DNA from 3 places in the Streptomyces sp. NPDC005266 genome. Region 3 is predicted to be linked to each of the others. Evidence: riboswitches for the same ligand, from Rfam matches in the RefSeq annotation. Region 3 holds a riboswitch; each other region holds the start of a gene.
The links. A riboswitch is a leader RNA that binds a small molecule or an ion and turns the genes downstream of it on or off. The one in region 3 is predicted to bind thiamine pyrophosphate.
Positions count from the first base shown of each region.

Region 1 (5,710 bases), on a different contig from region 3:
CGTTGACGGCGAGGAGCTTGCCGTGCCGGCGGCAGGCGTCGGCGAAGACCGCGAGGTGCTCCAGCTCCTCGGCCGCCTCCATGCCCTTGTCCCGGAGCTGGACGATGTCCACCCCGGCGCCCAGGACGGCGTCGAGGAACCGCGGCAGGTCGCCCTGGCGCTTGCGGGCGTCGGTGCACAGGTAGAGCCGGGCGTCGGCCAGCTGTTCACGTGCGGTGGCGGCGGCCATGAGGTCGGCTTCCCCCCGGGTCGGCGGCATACGGGCCGGGCCGGATGATCCGGACCGGCCCGTACGCCTCGGTCGTTCAAGTACGAGTACGGGTGCGGGTGCGGGTGCGGCGTCAGACGGCCAGTGCCTGGGCCCGGCGCTTCACTTCCGTGCCGCGATTCTCGCGCAGGGCCTGCGCCGGGGTGCCGGGCAGGGTCGGGTCGGGGGTGAAGAGCCACTCCAGCATCTCTTCATCGCTGAAGCCGTCGTCCTTCAGAAGCGTCAAGGTCCCCACGAGGCCCTTGACGACCTTTCCGTCACCGATGAACTCCTCGGGCACCTGGAGCACCCGGTTTTCGCCACGGCGCACCGCGATCAGCTGGCCCTCCTTGACCAGCTGCCGGACGCGCGTCACTTCGACGCCCAGCCGTTCGGCGACGTCGGGGAGGGTGAGCCAGGCGGGGACGAGAGCATCGATCTTTGCGTCAATCTCGGTCACGGAACAAGCCTGCCATCCGGGACCGACAGTCGGTAGCCGGGTGTCCGCCGCGCGGGCCGTCCCGCCCGGGTCCCGGGACCACCGCCCCCGCCGTCACCGACCGGTCACAGAACGGCCGACTTCAGCGGCACCGAGGGGTCCGTGGCCCGTTCGCGGTCCAGCCGCGCCCCTCGTTCGATCAGCTTCCGTCCCTGGGCCAGATCGCGCGGACGGCCGACGGCCAGCAGGGCGACCAGGGCCCCCTCGCGCAGCCAGCACACCGACCACGCGGCGCCCGTCGGATCGCCGCGCCAGATCAGTTCGTCGGCCCCCGAGTGGTACCCCGCGTACTGCACGAACCGGCCGAACTGCTCCGACCAGAAATACGGCACCGGGTCGTAGACCGAACCGGGGTAGTGGGCGGCCGTCCGGCTCCCCACCACATTGGCCGCCACGGTCCGCGGCCCCTGCACCGCGTTGTCCCAGTGGTGCACCAGCAGCCGGGTCCCGTACCGGGTGGACGGGAAGGACGCGCAGTCGCCGACCGCGTAGACGTCCGGCACCGAGGTCCGCAGCCGCTCGTCGGCGGCCACGGACCGGTCCGTGGCCAGTTCGACGCCCGAGCCCGTCAGCCAGTCCGTGGCGGGCCGTGCCCCGATCCCGACGACCACCGCGCCCGCCCGCAGCCGGGTGCCGTCGCCGAGCAGCAGCCCGTTCTCGTCCACGGCGCTGACCGGCGCGCCGGTGACCAGCGTGGCGCCGTAGTCCGCGTACCAGTGGGCCATATAGCCGGCGACCTCGGCCGGGAGGGCGCCCGTCAGCGGCCGGTCCGCGGCCTCGACGACGGTCACGGCACAGCCTGCCTCGCGGGCCGCCGTCGCGAACTCCGCACCGATCCAGCCCGCCCCCACGACCACGATCTCGTGCTGCCGGGCGAGCACGGGGCGCAGCCGTTCCGCGTCGTCCAGGGTGCGCAGCAGATGGACGCCGGGCACGCCCTCGCTGCCGGGCAGCGGGATCGGCTCGGCCCCGGTGGCGATCACCAGGACGTCGTACGACACCGGCCCGGCCTCGGTCTCGACCACCCGCTCGTCCGTGCGCAGGCCGGTGACGGGGACGCCGAGCCGCAGCCCGATACCGAGCGCGGCGAAGTCCACATCGAACGCGGACCCCTCGGCCTTGCCGAGCAGGACGGCCTTGGACAGCGGCGGCCGGTCGTACGGCTGGTGGGGCTCCGCGCCCAGCAGGATGATTTCCCCCGCCCAGCCCTGCTCGCGCAGCGCGACGGCCGTCTGCACCCCCGCCATGCCGGCGCCGACGATCACCACCCGCTGCCCGCTGCCGACGCTGCTGCCGCCACCGCTGCCACCCGAGGACGCCGTCTTCATTGTCGTCGTCTCATCGCTCACACGATCACTGTATTGCGGCAGGTGGGGCGGACCGCAGAGCGCGTGACGAGATCTCGGGCACAGACCGACCGGCCGTACACCTGCCGTACACCGGCCGTACGGCAGGGGCCCGGGCCGCACTTTCCGCCCCTCGGGCCGCGTACTAGGGTGGCGGGACAGAGCACTCGCGGGAGCCCGGCGCACCGGGCTGAGAGGGAGGCTGGCCGGCCTCCGACCGTACGAACCTGATCCGGGTCATGCCGGCGAAGGGAGGGGCAGCGTGCCCGTGCACGCACCACACGGACGTGACGACACCCATGACGCCACCTATGACGCCCTGGTCATCGGGGGCGGCATCATCGGCCTGGTCACGGCCTGGCGGGCGGTCCAGCGGGGGCTGCGCACCGCCGTGGCCGACCCGGCGCCCGGCGGCGGAGCCGCCCAGGTCGCGGCCGGGATGCTGGCGGCCGTCACCGAGCTCCACTACGGCGAGCAGACGCTGCTCGGCCTCAATCTGGCCTCCGCGCGCCGCTATCCGGACTTCGTGGCAGAGCTGGAGGAGGCCAGCGGTAAGGACGTCGGCTACCGCGCCTGCGGCACGCTCGCCGTCGCGCTCGACGCCGACGACCGCGCCCATCTGCGGGAGCTCCACGCACTGCAGCAGCGGCACGGGCTGGAGTCGCAGTGGCTGACGGGGCGCGAATGCCGCCGTCTGGAGCCGATGCTCGCGCCCGGCGTACGCGGGGGGCTGCGCGTCGACGGCGACCACCAGGTCGATCCACGGCGGCTGGCGGCGGCGCTGCTTGTCGCGTGCGAGCGGGCCGGGGTCGTCTTCCACCGGGACCGGGCGGAGCGGCTGACGCTCGATGGCGACCGTAGTACGGGCGCCGAGCTGGCCGACGGGACGCGGCTGGCCGCCGAGCGGACCGTCCTGGCCGCCGGCAGCCTCAGCGGCCGCCTCGCGGGCGTCCCCGAGGCCGTCCTGCCGCCGGTACGGCCCGTCAAGGGCCAGGTGCTGCGACTGTCCGTGCCCGGCCCGTACGCGCCGTTCCTCTCCCGGACGGTACGGGCCATCGTGCGCGGCGGGCATGTCTATCTGGTCCCGCGTGAGAACGGCGAGTTGGTCGTCGGCGCGACGACCGAGGAGCTGGGCTGGGACACCACGGTCACCGCGGGCGGTGTGTACGAGCTGCTGCGCGACGCCCATGAGCTGGTGCCCGGCATCACCGAACTCCCCCTCGTCGAGACCCGCGCCGGGCTGCGCCCCGGCTCCCCCGACAACGCCCCGCTGCTCGGCCCGACCGCGCTCCCGGGGCTGCACCTGGCCACCGGCCACTACCGCAACGGCGTCCTTCTCACCCCCATCACGGGCGATGTCATGGCCGAGGCGCTGACCGGCGGAGAACTCCCGCCACACGCGCGGCCGTTCTCCCCGCACCGCTTCGCGGCCGAGCACCCGTCGCCCCCCGCCGGCCGCCCGTCGGCCCCCGCGCCCCTCGCCCCACAGGAGCAGCCCGTATGAGCGTCACCGCCCGGATGACCGTCTCCGTGAACGGGGAGCCCCGCCAGGTCCCCGACGGCACCACCCTCGACCGGCTCGTCGCGACCCTCACCCAGGCACCCTCCGGCGTCGCCGCCGCCGTCAACGAGACGGTGGTACCCCGCACCCAATGGCCCACGACCCCGCTCGGCGACGGCGATCGCGTCGAGGTCCTCACCGCGGTCCAAGGAGGCTGATCCCCTCATGACGCAGACCACAACGGCCGACGCCGCGACCACCACCGCTTCGCTGACCGCGCCCGATCCGCTGACCATCGCCGGGACCGAGTTCACCTCCCGCCTGATCATGGGCACGGGCGGCGCGCCCAGCCTGGAGATCCTGGAGCACTCGCTCCTCGCCTCCGGCACCGAGCTGACCACCGTCGCGATGCGGCGGCTCGACCCCACGGTGCGGGGCTCGGTGCTCTCCGTACTGGACCGGCACGGTATCCGGCCCCTGCCCAATACGGCGGGCTGTTTCACCGCCGGAGAGGCCGTCCTGACCGCCCGCCTCGCCCGCGAGGCCCTCGGCACGGACTGGGTGAAGCTGGAGGTCGTCGCGGACGAGCGCACCCTGCTCCCCGACCCCATCGAGCTCCTGGACGCCGCCGAGATCCTCGTCGACGACGGCTTCACCGTCCTGCCCTATACGAACGACGACCCGGTCCTGGCCCGCAAGCTCGAAGACGTCGGCTGCGCCGCGATCATGCCGCTGGGCTCCCCCATCGGCTCCGGACTGGGCATCCGCAATCCGCACAACTTCCAGCTGATCACCGAGCGGGCCACGGTGCCGGTGATCCTGGACGCGGGGGCGGGCACGGCCTCGGACGTCGCGCTCGCCATGGAGCTGGGGTGCGCGGCGGTGATGCTCGCCTCCGCCGTGACCCGGGCACAGGAGCCGGTGCTGATGGCGGGGGCGATGCGGAGTGCCGTGGAGGCGGGGCGGCTGGCGTACCGGGCGGGGCGGATCCCCCGCCGCCACTTCGCTCACGCGTCCACCCCGACCGAGGGCCTGCCGGCCCTCGACCCGGAGCGTCCGGCGTTCACCTAGCCGGATGGGCTCGCCGTCCTCGCCGGAGGCACCGGCTTGTCCTCGCCGGATGGGCTCGCTGCCCTCGCCGGAGGCACCGGCCCGTCCTCGCCGGAGGGGCTCGCTGCCCTCGCCGGAGGCACCGGCCTGTCCTCGCCAGAGGGGCCGGCTGCCCTCGCCGGATGGGCTGGACTTTCCCTACCGTGGGAGGCGGAGGTGGTCTCCATGCAGGTGGCCGACCGGATCGAGCGGGAGATCTACGTACGGGCGCCGCTGGACCGGGTGTGGCGGGTCCTGACCACGCCCGAGCACATCCGCTCCTGGTACGCCCCGGCCGGCTGCGAGATCGACCCGCACCCCGGCGGGACCCTCCGCTTCCGCTGGGATGAGCACGGAGAGTTCCACGGCAAGGTCGAGAGGGCGATCCCCGACACCCTCTTCCGCTTCCGGCTGGCCCATGAGCCCGATCACGCTCCGCAGGCTCCCGACCACGCCACCCTCGTCGAGTTTTCGCTCTCCTGGGAGGGCGAGGGCACCCGCCTCCGGCTCACCGAGAGCGGTATCCAGGCCCTGGCAGTCCCCGATGAGGCCAAGGCCAGGCATGCCTCGTCCGCCACCCTCGCCTGGACCTCCGCGCTGGAGGAGCTGGCCGCGATCGCCGCCGCGTCGCACAACTGACGCAACTGACGCACCGGTGTCACTGTTCGGTCGCAGTACCGGTCCCACCTGGGGCGGCCGGTCCTGCCCCGGGGCCATGGCTCGTAGACTGCCGTCGTGGATACGACCCTCCAGGACCCCCTCGTCGGGCAGGTGCTCGACGGCCGCTACCGCGTCGAGGCGCGCATCGCCGTGGGCGGGATGGCGACGGTCTACCGGACCGTCGACACCCGACTCGACCGCGTGCTCGCCCTGAAGGTGATGCACCAGAGCCTCGCGACCGACGCCGCCTTCGTCGAGCGCTTCATCCGCGAGGCCAAGTCCGTCGCCAGGCTCGCGCACGCCAACGTGGTCGGCGTCTACGACCAGGGGACGGACGGGCCGCACGTCTACCTCGCCATGGAGTACGT
Region 1 is NZ_JBEXHC010000005.1:293,935-299,644, forward strand. It holds gene thiE (thiamine phosphate synthase) at 1-229, opposite strand, end outside; gene ABZU99_RS12540 (Rv2175c family DNA-binding protein) at 342-707, opposite strand; gene ABZU99_RS12545 (FAD-dependent oxidoreductase) at 812-2,074, opposite strand; TPP riboswitch at 2,252-2,363, shown strand; gene thiO (glycine oxidase ThiO) at 2,361-3,596, shown strand; gene thiS (sulfur carrier protein ThiS) at 3,593-3,811, shown strand; gene ABZU99_RS12560 (thiazole synthase) at 3,819-4,664, shown strand; gene ABZU99_RS12565 (SRPBCC domain-containing protein) at 4,869-5,321, shown strand; gene pknB (Stk1 family PASTA domain-containing Ser/Thr kinase) at 5,418-5,710, shown strand, end outside.
Region 1: it holds a riboswitch for thiamine pyrophosphate, as region 3 does, so the genes downstream of both, thiO (glycine oxidase ThiO) here and thiC (phosphomethylpyrimidine synthase ThiC) in region 3, are expected to answer to the same signal.

Region 2 (5,710 bases), on a different contig from region 3:
GCTCTCCCGGCGCCGTACGGTCCACGCGTGCAGGGCGAGGACGGCCGCGACCGCCGCGAACTGAATGACGGTGAGCACGGCGGCCGTCGGCAGGTCGAGCAGTTGCGCGGTCTGCCGGTAGATCGCCACCTCCAGCGTGGCGTAGCGCGGACCGCCCAGGATCTGGATCACGCCGAAGGAGGTGAAGGTGAACAGGAAGACCATCAGGGACGCGGCGGCCACGGCGGGGGCGAGGGCGGGCAGCGTCACCCGGCGCCAGGCCGCGAGACGGCCGGCGCCGAGCACCCGGGCCGCCTCCTCCTGGCGTGGGTCGAGCTGGGCCCACAGCCCGCCGACGGTCCGCACCACGACCGCGTAGTTGAAGAAGACATGGGCGAGGAGGATCGCCCAGACGGTTGTGTCGAGCCGTACGCCCCACAGCTCGTCCAGCACCCCGCCGCGCCCGAGCAGCGCCAGGAACGCGGAACCGGCGACCACGGTCGGCAGCACGAAGGGCACGGTCACCACCGCGCGCAGCAGCCGCTTGCCGGGGAAGGCGAAGCGGGCGAAGACATACGCGCCGGGCAGCGCCACCGCGAGGGTCAGGGCGGTCGAGGCGGCCGCCTGCCAGCCGGTGAACCAGAGGATGTCCCGCGTCGCCGGATCGCTCACCACCTCGGCGATCCGGCCGAGCCGCCACCGGTCGCCGACGCGCAGCCCCCGGGTGACGATGGCGGCCACGGGATAGGCGAAGAAGATCGCGAAGAAGGCGAGGGGCACGGCCATCAGGGCAAGCCGCGGCGCGGCGCCGCGAAGGCCGTTCCTCTCGTCCTTATGGCTGTCGTCGGCCGCCTTACGGTTCTCGCCGGGCTCTACAGAACGAGCGAGGACCATGCCTTGACCCACGGCTCACGGTTCTTGGCGATCTTCTGCGGTGCGAGGGTGGCCGAGTCGGCGATCTTCACCCCGTACCGGGTGAAGAGCTCGGGCAGCTTCGCGTCCTCGCGCGCCGGGTTGACGTACATGTTCAGCGGCACGTCCTCCTGGAACCGCTTGCTCAGCAGGAAGTCCAGCAGGGCCTTGCCGCCCTTGGTGTTCCCCGCGCCGTTCAGCAGCCCGGCGAACTCGACCTGCCGGAAGCAGGTCCCGCTCGCCACCCCGGTCGGGGCCTTCGCCGGCTTGGCCTTCGCGTCGGCCACCTCGGCGGGCGGGCTGGAGGCGTACGAGACGACGAGCGGCCGGTCGCCCTTGCCGCCACCGGCCGAGCCGGAGAAGCGGTCGTAGTACGCCTGCTCCCAGCCGTCGACGACCTCGACGCCGTTGGCCCGCAGCTTCTTCCAGTAGCTCTTCCAGCCGTCGTCGCCGTACTTGGCGGCGGTGGCGAGGAGGAAGCCGAGGCCGGGCGACGAGGTGGCCGCGTTCTCGGTGACCAGGAGATTCTTGTAGGCGGGCTTGGTCAGATCGTCGAGGGTCCTGGGCGGCGTCAGCTTCTTGTCGGCGAAGTACTTCCGGTCGTAGTTGACGCAGATGTCGCCGAAGTCGACCGGAGTCACGCGGTGCTTCGCCCGGTCGAGCTGGAGGGCGGCCGGGACCTTGTCCAGGCCCTTGGCCCGGTACGGGGTGAACAGGCCGTTGTCGAGCGCGCGGGAGAGCAGGGTGTTGTCGACACCGAAGAACACATCGCCCTGCGGGTGGTCCTTCGACAGGATCGCCTGGTTGACGGCCGCCCCGGCGTCACCACCGGCCTGCACCCGCACCTTGTAGCCGGTCTCCTTGGTGAACTCCTTGAGTACGGCCTTGGAGGCCGCGAAGGAGTCATGCGTGACCAGGGTGACGGTCTTGGAGCCCGAGGCGCCCTTGGAGTCCTCGCCACAGGCGACGAGGACGGAGAGGCCGAGTGAGCCGAGGAGGGCGGTCGCTATGGCACGCCGAAGGTGGCTGTTCATGGTGATGCTGACTCCCTACGCCGGTATGACCCGGATCAGGTCCGAGGGTCTGCGGCCGTGCCGCACTCTCAGCGCTTCGTGCGCTCCCCTGTCGGAATGTTCACTTGTACGACGATCGCAGGACGCAATGACGCCCAGGCACCGTATCAGCCGGTCCTCAGCGCTCCGAGGCCGCCAGCTGTCCGCACGCCCCGTCGATCTCCTGCCCCCGGGTGTCCCGGACGGTCACCGGCACCCCGTGCGCCTCCAGGGCCGCCACGAACGCCTTCTCGTCCTGCGGCCGGGACGCGGTCCATTTCGAGCCGGGCGTGGGGTTGAGCGGGATGAGGTTGACATGAACCCGATGACCCTTGAGCAGCCGGCCGAGGAGATCGGCGCGCCAGGCCTGATCGTTGATGTCCCTGATCAGGGCGTACTCGATGGAGATGCGGCGGCCGGACTTCTCCGCGTACTCCCACGCGGCATCCAGGACCTCGCGCACCTTCCAGCGGGTGTTGACCGGGACGAGGGTGTCGCGCAGCTCGTCGTCGGGCGCGTGCAGTGACACCGCGAGCCGGCACTTGAAGCCCTCGTCCGCGAACCGCAGCATCGCCGGGACCAGCCCCACGGTCGAGACGGTGATACCGCGCTGGGACAGGCCCAGCCCGTCGGGCTCGGGGTCGGTGAGCCGGCGGATGGCGCCGACGACGCGGCTGTAGTTGGCCAGCGGCTCGCCCATGCCCATGAAGACGATGTTGGACAGCCGCGCGGGACCACCGGGGCCGCGTTTCCCATCGGGGGACGACCCCCCAGACCCCCCGAATTCCCCGTCCCGCAGCGCCCGCATCCCGTCGACGATCTGGTGCACGATCTCGGCGGTCGACAGATTGCGGTCCAGACCCGCCTGGCCCGTGGCGCAGAACGGGCAGTTCATCCCGCAGCCGGCCTGAGAGCTGATGCACATGGTGACCCGGTCCGGGTAGCGCATCAGGACGGACTCCACCAGCGTGCCGTCGAAGAGCCGCCACAGGGTCTTGCGGGTCGTGTCGTCGTCACAGCTGAGGTGCCGCACCACACTCATCAGCTCCGGCAGCAGCTCGGCCGCCAGCCTCTCCCGCGCGGCCGCCGGGATGTCGGTCCACTGGGCGGGGTCGTCGGCATAGCGGGCGAAGTAGTGACGCGACACCTGACCGGCCCGGAAGGGCTTCTCCCCCAGTGCGGCGACGGCCTCGCGGCGCTGCTCGGGGGTGAGGTCGGCGAGATGCCGCGGGGGCTTCTTGGCCCCACGCGGCACGGCGAAAGTCAGTTCTCCGGGCTTAGGCATGGTCCACCCAGTGTCGCAGACGTGCGAAGGGCCCCGTGCCAGGAGCGGCACGGGGCCCCGGAGGGCGGTCGTCAGCCGCCTACGAAGATCACGAGCAGCAGCCACACCACGGGCGCGGTGGGCAGCAGCGAGTCGAGCCGGTCCATGATCCCGCCATGGCCGGGGAGCAGCTTGCCCATGTCCTTGATGCCGAGATCCCGCTTGATCATGGACTCGCCGAGGTCGCCGAGCGTCGCGCTGACCGCGACCGCGAGGCCGAGCAGCAGCCCCTGCCACCACAGGCCGTCCTTGATCAGGTACTGCATGCACAGCGCGCCCGCGACCATCGCGAAGGCCACCGCGCCCAACAACCCCTCGCGGGTCTTGCCGGGGCTGATGCGCGGCGCGAGCGGGTGCTTGCCGAAACGCCAGCCGACCGCATACGCCCCGGTGTCACTGACCACGGTCAGCAGCAGGAAGGTGAGCACCCGCTGCGGGCCGTCCGGGGTGTCGAGCATGAGCGCCACGAACGTGGCGAGGAACGGCACGTAGAAGGCGGCGAAGACGCCCGCCGTGACGTCCCGGAGGTAGTCGTCGGGCGGCTCGGTCATCCGCCACACCAGCACCGCGAGCGCGGTGAGCGAGACCGCCACCACCGCACCCTGCGCACCGCGCACATAGCCGGCGACGACCATGGCGACGCCGCCGACGGCGAGCGGCACCAGCGGGACCCGGATGTTCTTGCACTCGGCCAGCCGCGAGGTCAGCTCCCACAGCCCGACGACCACCGCGACCGCTATCACGCCGATGAACACCGGCTTGTAGATGAAGAGCGAGGCGACGATGACCACGCCGAGGCCGACGCCCACCCCTATCGCGGCGCGCAGATTGCGCCCGGCGCTCTTCTTCACCCCCTGTCCGCCGCCGTTGCCGCGCGCGCCGTCTCCGCTCATGGGGTCGGCCGACGGGGGGTCGGGGGGCGTCGGCGGGCGCCCGGCGGGCTGCCGGGGGCCGGGCTGCGGCGCCCGCTCGTCGCGGAACAGGGGGCCGCCCAGCGGGGCGGCCCCCCGGTCACGGTCGGCCGCATCGCCGGAGCCGCCGCCGGCGTGAGGCACGGTGGGCATGGGCCGAGTCTGCGCCGCCTCGTCCAACGTGTGTGCGGGACCCGCCGACGAAGGGGGCACCTCCCAGCCGTAGCCGGGCGAGGTGCCCTGATCGCCCGGTCCCCACACTCCGGCGCTCGGCGGTGGGGCCCCCCAGGAAGACTCGTTCATCAGACCTCGAGCAGCTCGGCTTCCTTGTGCTTGAGCAGCTCATCCACCTGCGCGACATACTTCGCGGTGGTGTCGTCGAGCTCCTTCTCGGCGCGGCGGCCCTCGTCCTCGCCGACCTCGCCGTCCTTGATGAGCTTGTCGATGGACTCCTTGGCCTTGCGCCGGACGCTGCGGATCGAGATCTTCGCGTCCTCGCCCTTGCTCTTGGCGACCTTGATGAATTCCTTGCGGCGCTGCTCGGTGAGCTCGGGGAACACCACTCGGATGATGTTTCCGTCGTTGCTCGGGTTGACACCCAGGTCCGAGTCGCGGATCGCCTGCTCGATATTGCGGAGCGCGCTCTTGTCGAACGGCGTGACCACGGCCATCCGCGGCTCCGGCACCGAGAACGACGCCAGCTGGTTGATCGGCGTCAGCGCACCGTAGTAGTCCGCCACGATCTTGTTGAACATCGCCGGGTGCGCACGCCCGGTGCGGATCGCGGCGAAGTCCTCCTTGGCGACCACAACGGCCTTCTCCATCTTCTCCTCGGCCTCGAGGAGGATCTCTTCGATCACCACTTGCTCCTGGTGTTATCCGTAAGCAGAGCCTCGCCCCTGCGTGCGTCCATCTCCTGCACGGTGTCCGACCGGCAGGCCGTTGTCCATCCCCCGTTCGAGCCGTCAGGCCCGGGAGCCCTGGTCGCTCACGAGAGTGCCGATCTTCTCACCCTTCACCGCACGCGCGATATTTCCTTCGGCGAGGAGCTCGAAGACAAGGATGGGGAGCTTGTTGTCCCGGCAGAGGGTGATCGCGGTGGCGTCGGCGACCTTGAGGTCGCGGGTGATCACCTCGCCGTACTCCAGGGCGTCGAACTTCACGGCGTCCGGATTCCGGGCGGGGTCGGAGTCGTAGACCCCGTCCACGCCGTTCTTGCCCATGAGCAGGGCCTCGGCGTCGATCTCCAGGGCGCGCTGGGCGGCGGTGGTGTCCGTGGAGAAGTACGGCATGCCCATGCCCGCGCCGAAGATGACCACGCGCCCCTTCTCCAGGTGGCGCACCGCGCGCAGCGGAATGTACGGCTCCGCGACCTGGCCCATGGTGATGGCGGTCTGGACCCGGGAGTCGATGCCCTCCTTCTCCAGGAAGTCCTGGAGCGCGAGGCAGTTCATGACCGTGCCGAGCATGCCCATGTAGTCCGAGCGCGCCCGGTCCATGCCGCGCTGCTGCAGCTCGGCCCCGCGGAAGAA
Region 2 is NZ_JBEXHC010000019.1:64,648-70,357, forward strand. It holds gene ABZU99_RS26965 (iron ABC transporter permease) at 1-765, opposite strand, end outside; gene ABZU99_RS26970 (thiamine ABC transporter substrate-binding protein) at 852-1,925, opposite strand; TPP riboswitch at 1,921-2,025, opposite strand; gene rlmN (23S rRNA (adenine(2503)-C(2))-methyltransferase RlmN) at 2,083-3,228, opposite strand; gene ABZU99_RS26980 (phosphatidate cytidylyltransferase) at 3,300-4,481, opposite strand; gene frr (ribosome recycling factor) at 4,481-5,038, opposite strand; gene pyrH (UMP kinase) at 5,144-5,710, opposite strand, start outside.
Region 2: it holds a riboswitch for thiamine pyrophosphate, as region 3 does, so the genes downstream of both, ABZU99_RS26970 (thiamine ABC transporter substrate-binding protein) here and thiC (phosphomethylpyrimidine synthase ThiC) in region 3, are expected to answer to the same signal.

Region 3 (5,710 bases):
TGCGAGACCTCGGCGTTCTCCTTCTCGGCGTCGTCTGCCTCGCAACACACCCCGGGGGTGCCTGTTGACGACAGCGAACATCGACACGGCCGGTGAGCCGGCCTCGATCTCCCGCGCCCTGGGCCGGCGCCGCCCGGCCCCATGGGTTCCACCGCGGCAACACTGGCCATTTCCGTTCCCTCACATGAGGCAAACCGACTCCGCACCGCAGTCGAGTCGCTACGCTCCAGAGTCGGCGAAGCGCAAACAACCCGGGGCGGCGAACGATGCGTGAGATGCGTGACACAGTCCAGGCGGAAGTGACGATGACCTTCCTGGTCTCGCAGGACCTCTCCTTCCGGATCCCGGTCGAGCTGTCCTACGACAGCAGCGACCCCTACGCGGTCGAGATCACCTTCCACCTGCCCGGCGACGCGCCGGTCAGCTGGGCCTTCGCCCGGGAGCTGCTGCTGGACGGGCTGAGCAAACCCACCGGCGAGGGCGATGTGCGCATCGCCCCGGCCTCGCCCGAGGGGCTGTCGGACGTCTTCATCAGGCTCCAAGTGGGACGCGAGAGAGCCCTGTTCCGGGCCGGGGCCGCGCCCCTGGTGGCCTTCCTGGACCGTACGGACCGGCTGGTCCCGTTCGGCGAGGAGCCGACGGCCTGCGATCCGGTGGACGATCTCGACGCCGAGCTCGACCGCATCCTGGCCGAGGACCGGTACGCGGGCTAGGAAGCCCGCGCCGTACGGGGGCACGCCCCGGCGGCGGCTCAGCGCGCCCGTGCCCGACGGCGCCGCCCGCGTCCGCCCCGGCCTGCCTGGCCTCCCGCTTGGTGCGTGCGCTGCCCGCCGCCGCCCTGCGGCGTGCGGTCCGCGGAGACCACGAGCACGGCCAGCGCCGTGGTCACCGGCACCGAGGCGACGAGCCCGATGCTGCCCACGAGCGTCCGTACGATCTCCTGCGCGACGATCTCGCTCGTGGCCACCGTGCCCACGCCGCTGTCCGCTATCGAGAAGAGCAGCAGCAGCGGAAGCGACGCGCCCGCATAGGCCAGCACCAGCGTGTTCACGACGGACGCGATGTGGTCCCGCCCGATCCGCATCGCGGACGCGTACAGCTTGCGCCGGGACGTCGTGGGGTCCGCGCCCCACAGCTCCCAGACCGCCGAGGTCTGCGTGACCGTCACATCGTCGAGCACACCCAGCGAACCAATGATCACACCGGCCAGCAGCAACCCGCGGATCTCGATATTCGGATAGAGACCGTGCACCAGACCGGTCTGGTCGTCGGTGTTGCCGGTCAGGCTGGCCCACCCGATGAACACCGAGCCGAGCACGCCGATCAGCAGCAGCGAGACCAGCGTGCCGAGCACGGCGACGGACGTACGGGCCGTCAGCCCATGGCACATATAGAGCGCGAGCAGCATGATCGCGCTGCCCCCGACGACCGCGACCATCAGCGGATTCGAGCCCTGGAGTATCGCCGGGAGGATGAACAGCGTCAGCACCCCGAAACTGATGGCCAGCGCCACCAGCGCGAAGACCCCGCGCAGCCGCCCGACCGCCACGACGGCGAGTGCGAACAGCCCGGCGAGCAGCGCCATCGGCATCGACCGGTCGACGTCGGAGACCGAGTACTGGAGGTTCTTGGGGGCCTTGGGCGCGTACGCCAGCTTCAGCTCCTGGCCGACGCTGAAGTGGCGTGAGGCGTTGGGCTGCACGATTTCGGGGAAGGTGCGGCCTTTGTCCTTGCCCGAGGTGACCTCGATGGTGGTCTTCTCGCAGATGCTTTTCCTGCCGTCGGGGCCGGCCTGTCCGCCCGGTCCGCCGGGGCCGCCCGAGCCGGGGGGCTGCGCGGCGTTCTGCCCCGGCTCGCTCGGCTGCTGCGGTATGGCGTTGACGTCGGCGCAGTTGACCCCCTCGACCTTCACGACCCGTCCGGCGACGGTCTGCTGGTCGAAGCCGAGCCCGGAGCGCTCTTGCGCCTTGTGCTCGGGGCCGCCCGGCCACAGCACGATCAGCCCGGCGACGACGGCCGCCGCGAACGGGATGAGCACCGCTCCGACGACCTTGCGGAGACGGGCGGAGGCGGGCGCGGCCGGGCCATGGCCGTGGGAATGGCCGTGGCTGTGGGTGTGGCCGTCTGCCCCCGGGGTGCGGTCCTGCTCGGGCGGATGATGGTCCTGCGATGTCCGGGTCACGGTCGCATCATCGCAAGAGCGCTGGGCCCCCTGTTCAGGGACGCCGGAAAACCGTTAGCGTGGGGGCGCCTTTGCAATCGCGGGAGCTCGGAGCACCGGGCTGAGAGGGCGCTGACGCGACAGCTGCGCCGACCGCTGAACCTGTTACCGGGTAATGCCGGCGTAGGGAGTGGGTCTCATGACTCAGCAGGATGCACACATGCGCGAAAACGCCGCCGAATTCGGCTGGCATAAGGGATATGTCACGGGTTCGCGCCCGGACATCCAGGTTCCGGTTCGCCGGGTGCACCTCACCAACGGCCGGGATGTGACGCTGTACGACACCTCCGGCCCGTACACCGACCCCAACATCGAGACGGACGTCCGCCGTGGCCTCGCGCCGCTGCGGCAGAACTGGATCACCGCCCGCGGCGACACCGAGGAATACGCGGGCCGCCCGGTCCGCCCCGAGGACGACGGCGTCAAGCACACCGCGCCGCGCGGCGGGCTGCGCAACCTCGACGCGGTCTTCCCCGGCCGCCCGCGCCAGCCGCGCCGGGGCCGCGACGGCGCCGCCGTCACCCAACTCGCGTACGCCCGAAGGGGCGAGATCACGGCCGAGATGGAGTACGTGGCGCTCCGCGAGAACGTCTCCCCCGAGGTCGTCCGCGAGGAGATCGCGGCGGGCCGGGCCGTTCTCCCGGCCAACGTCAACCACCCGGAGATCGAGCCGATGATCATCGGCAAGCGATTCCTGGTGAAGGTGAACGCCAACATCGGCAACTCCGCCGTCACCTCCTCCATCGAGGAAGAGGTCGAGAAGATGACCTGGGCCACCCGCTGGGGCGCCGACACGGTCATGGACCTCTCCACCGGCCGCAACATCCACACCACCCGCGAGTGGGTGCTGCGCAACTCCCCGGTCCCCATCGGCACCGTGCCGCTCTACCAGGCGCTGGAGAAGGTCGACGGCAAGGCCGAGGAGCTGACCTGGGAGATCTACAAGGACACCGTCATCGAACAGGCCGAGCAGGGCGTCGACTACATGACGGTCCACGCGGGCGTCCGGCTCCCGTACGTCCCGCTGACCGCCCGCCGCAAGACCGGCATCGTCTCGCGCGGCGGCTCGATCATGGCCGCCTGGTGCCTGGCCCACCACAAGGAATCCTTCCTCTATACGCACTTCGAGGAGCTGTGCGAGATCCTCGCGGCGTACGACGTCACCTACTCGCTGGGTGACGGGCTGCGCCCCGGATCGATCGCCGATGCCAACGACGAGGCGCAGTTCGCGGAGCTGCGCACGCTCGGCGAGCTCAACCGCGTCGCCAAGGAGCACGGCGTCCAGACGATGATCGAAGGCCCGGGGCATGTCCCGATGCACAAGATCAAGGAGAATGTCGACCTTCAGCAGGAGATCTGCGAGGAGGCCCCCTTCTACACCCTCGGGCCCCTCACCACCGATATCGCCCCCGCCTACGACCACATCACCTCGGGCATCGGCGCGGCGATGATCGCCTGGTGGGGCACGGCGATGCTCTGCTACGTCACCCCCAAGGAACACCTCGGCCTGCCCGACCGCGACGACGTCAAGACCGGCGTGATCACCTACAAGATCGCCGCCCACGCGGCCGACCTGGCCAAGGGCCACCCCGACGCCCAGGCCTGGGACGACGCCCTCTCCGACGCGCGCTTCGAATTCCGCTGGGAGGACCAGTTCAACCTGGCCCTCGACCCGGACACGGCCCGCTCGTACCACGACGAGACGCTCCCGGCGGAGCCGGCCAAGACGGCGCACTTCTGCTCCATGTGCGGGCCGAAGTTCTGCTCGATGAAGATCTCGCAGGACATCCGCCGCCAGCACGGCGGCGCGATGGACGCGGCGGAAGCCGAGGCCGGAATGGCCGAGAAGTCGAAGGAGTTCGCGGCGGCGGGCAACCGGGTGTATCTGCCCATCGCGGACTAGCCCTCGCCGCCTTGTCCCGCGCTGACCGGCCCCGGCCTTTGCCGGGGCCGGTCAAGCGATGTCCCTCCGTCACGCGGCGGCCGGCCGGCTGACGACCGCCTCGGCGACCGCCCTGTCGGACGGCTGCTCGACGCGGGCTCCCGTGGCCGCGTAGACGAAGTCGTTGACCTCCATGGCATCGCGCCGGGCGGCTCGGCCGGCGGCGTGTTGTGTTCGCGCATGTGCGCATCACCTCCGCCACGGACGGTAAACATGTTGATGGGTAAAATCCCCCGGAAAGGCGGAAGTTCGCTCGATGGATGGGGAATGGATCATTCCGCTGGCAAGTCATCCAGCTCACCCTCCGCCTCATCGGAGGGGTGGGACAGTGATCGATCTCTGGAGCAGCCCATGGACAACTGTCAGGCACTGCGCATAGCCAACGGGCACTTCTCCGAACTCCTCCGTGGCATGGGGGACGACGGTTGGGAGCTGGCCACTCCGTGCAGTGAGTGGAACGTCCGGGATCTGGTGGGGCATGTGATCGCGGGGCATGCCCATCTGGTGTCCGCGCTGACGGGCGACGAGGTCACGCCCGGGCCGGGCGACACGTTCGACGCGTGGGCGGCGCGGGCGCAGGAGGCTGCGGGAGGGCCGGGGGTGTTGGAGCGGACGGTGCGGAACAAGGTGTTCGGGGAGCTGAGCGGGGACGCGGCCGTGCGGGTTCGCTGGAGCGATGCGTATGTGCACGTATGGGATCTGTCGCAGGCCCTCGGCGCGGAGTTCACGCCGGACCAGGCGCTGGCCGAGGTGATGCTGGAATGGCTGGAGCCGCTGGGGCCGGGGATCAGCGCGACGGGGCAGTTCAAGGCTGTCCCCGACCCGGGGCCCGGGGCGGACGCCTTCGCCCGGGTGCTGGCGCTCACCGGGCGGGAGGCGTCCCACGGGGTCTAATCGGGCTGGTGTTCCGGGCCGCCGTAGTCGGGGCTGGTGAAGTCCGGGCTGCTGTATCGGGGGCGGGCCCTGGGGCCCTCGCCGTCGGTGCTGAAGCCGGGGCGGGTGTAGCCCAGGTGCGGGGTGCGCCCCATGGTCTCGGACCGTCCCGGGACGTACGTCGGGGAGGCGGCCGGGGCGGAGGCCGGGGCCGGGGTTGCGGGGGCCGCCGGGTTGGCCAGGGCCTCGCGCAGGAAGGGCAGCACCCCCCGTTCCAGCAGGGTCTGGCGCCAGATCTCTCTGGCGCGGTCCGTTTCCTCGAGCTGTTCGCTGTGGGCCCCGCCCCGGATCGCGCTGGAGCCGTTGCGCAGCGCGGTGAGGAGGAGGCCGATGGCGGCGATCAGGATGCCCATGGCGGTGAGTGCGGCGAAGAACCAGCCCGCGGTGATCATCGGCTGGGCGATGGACGGGGCGGGGTCCAGGGCGTTCAGGACGTAGCCGACGAGGAGGAAGATGATGGCGGCGGTCCCGGCGAGCACCGGGGCAAGCACCGCGAGCATGGCCACGAGCCCGGCCCCGGCGGCGTTCTGCATCGCGTCGGCGAGCCCCATCGGGCCGTCCGTGTGCTCGCCGCCGCCCCCGTCGCTGTCACCGACGAGGGGCTGCAGTGGGGA
Region 3 is NZ_JBEXHC010000012.1:98,095-103,804, reverse strand. It holds gene ABZU99_RS21905 (SsgA family sporulation/cell division regulator) at 276-713, shown strand; gene ABZU99_RS21900 (YibE/F family protein) at 752-2,182, opposite strand; TPP riboswitch at 2,252-2,368, shown strand; gene thiC (phosphomethylpyrimidine synthase ThiC) at 2,361-4,124, shown strand; gene ABZU99_RS21890 (TIGR03086 family metal-binding protein) at 4,515-5,057, shown strand; gene ABZU99_RS21885 (hypothetical protein) at 5,054-5,710, opposite strand, start outside.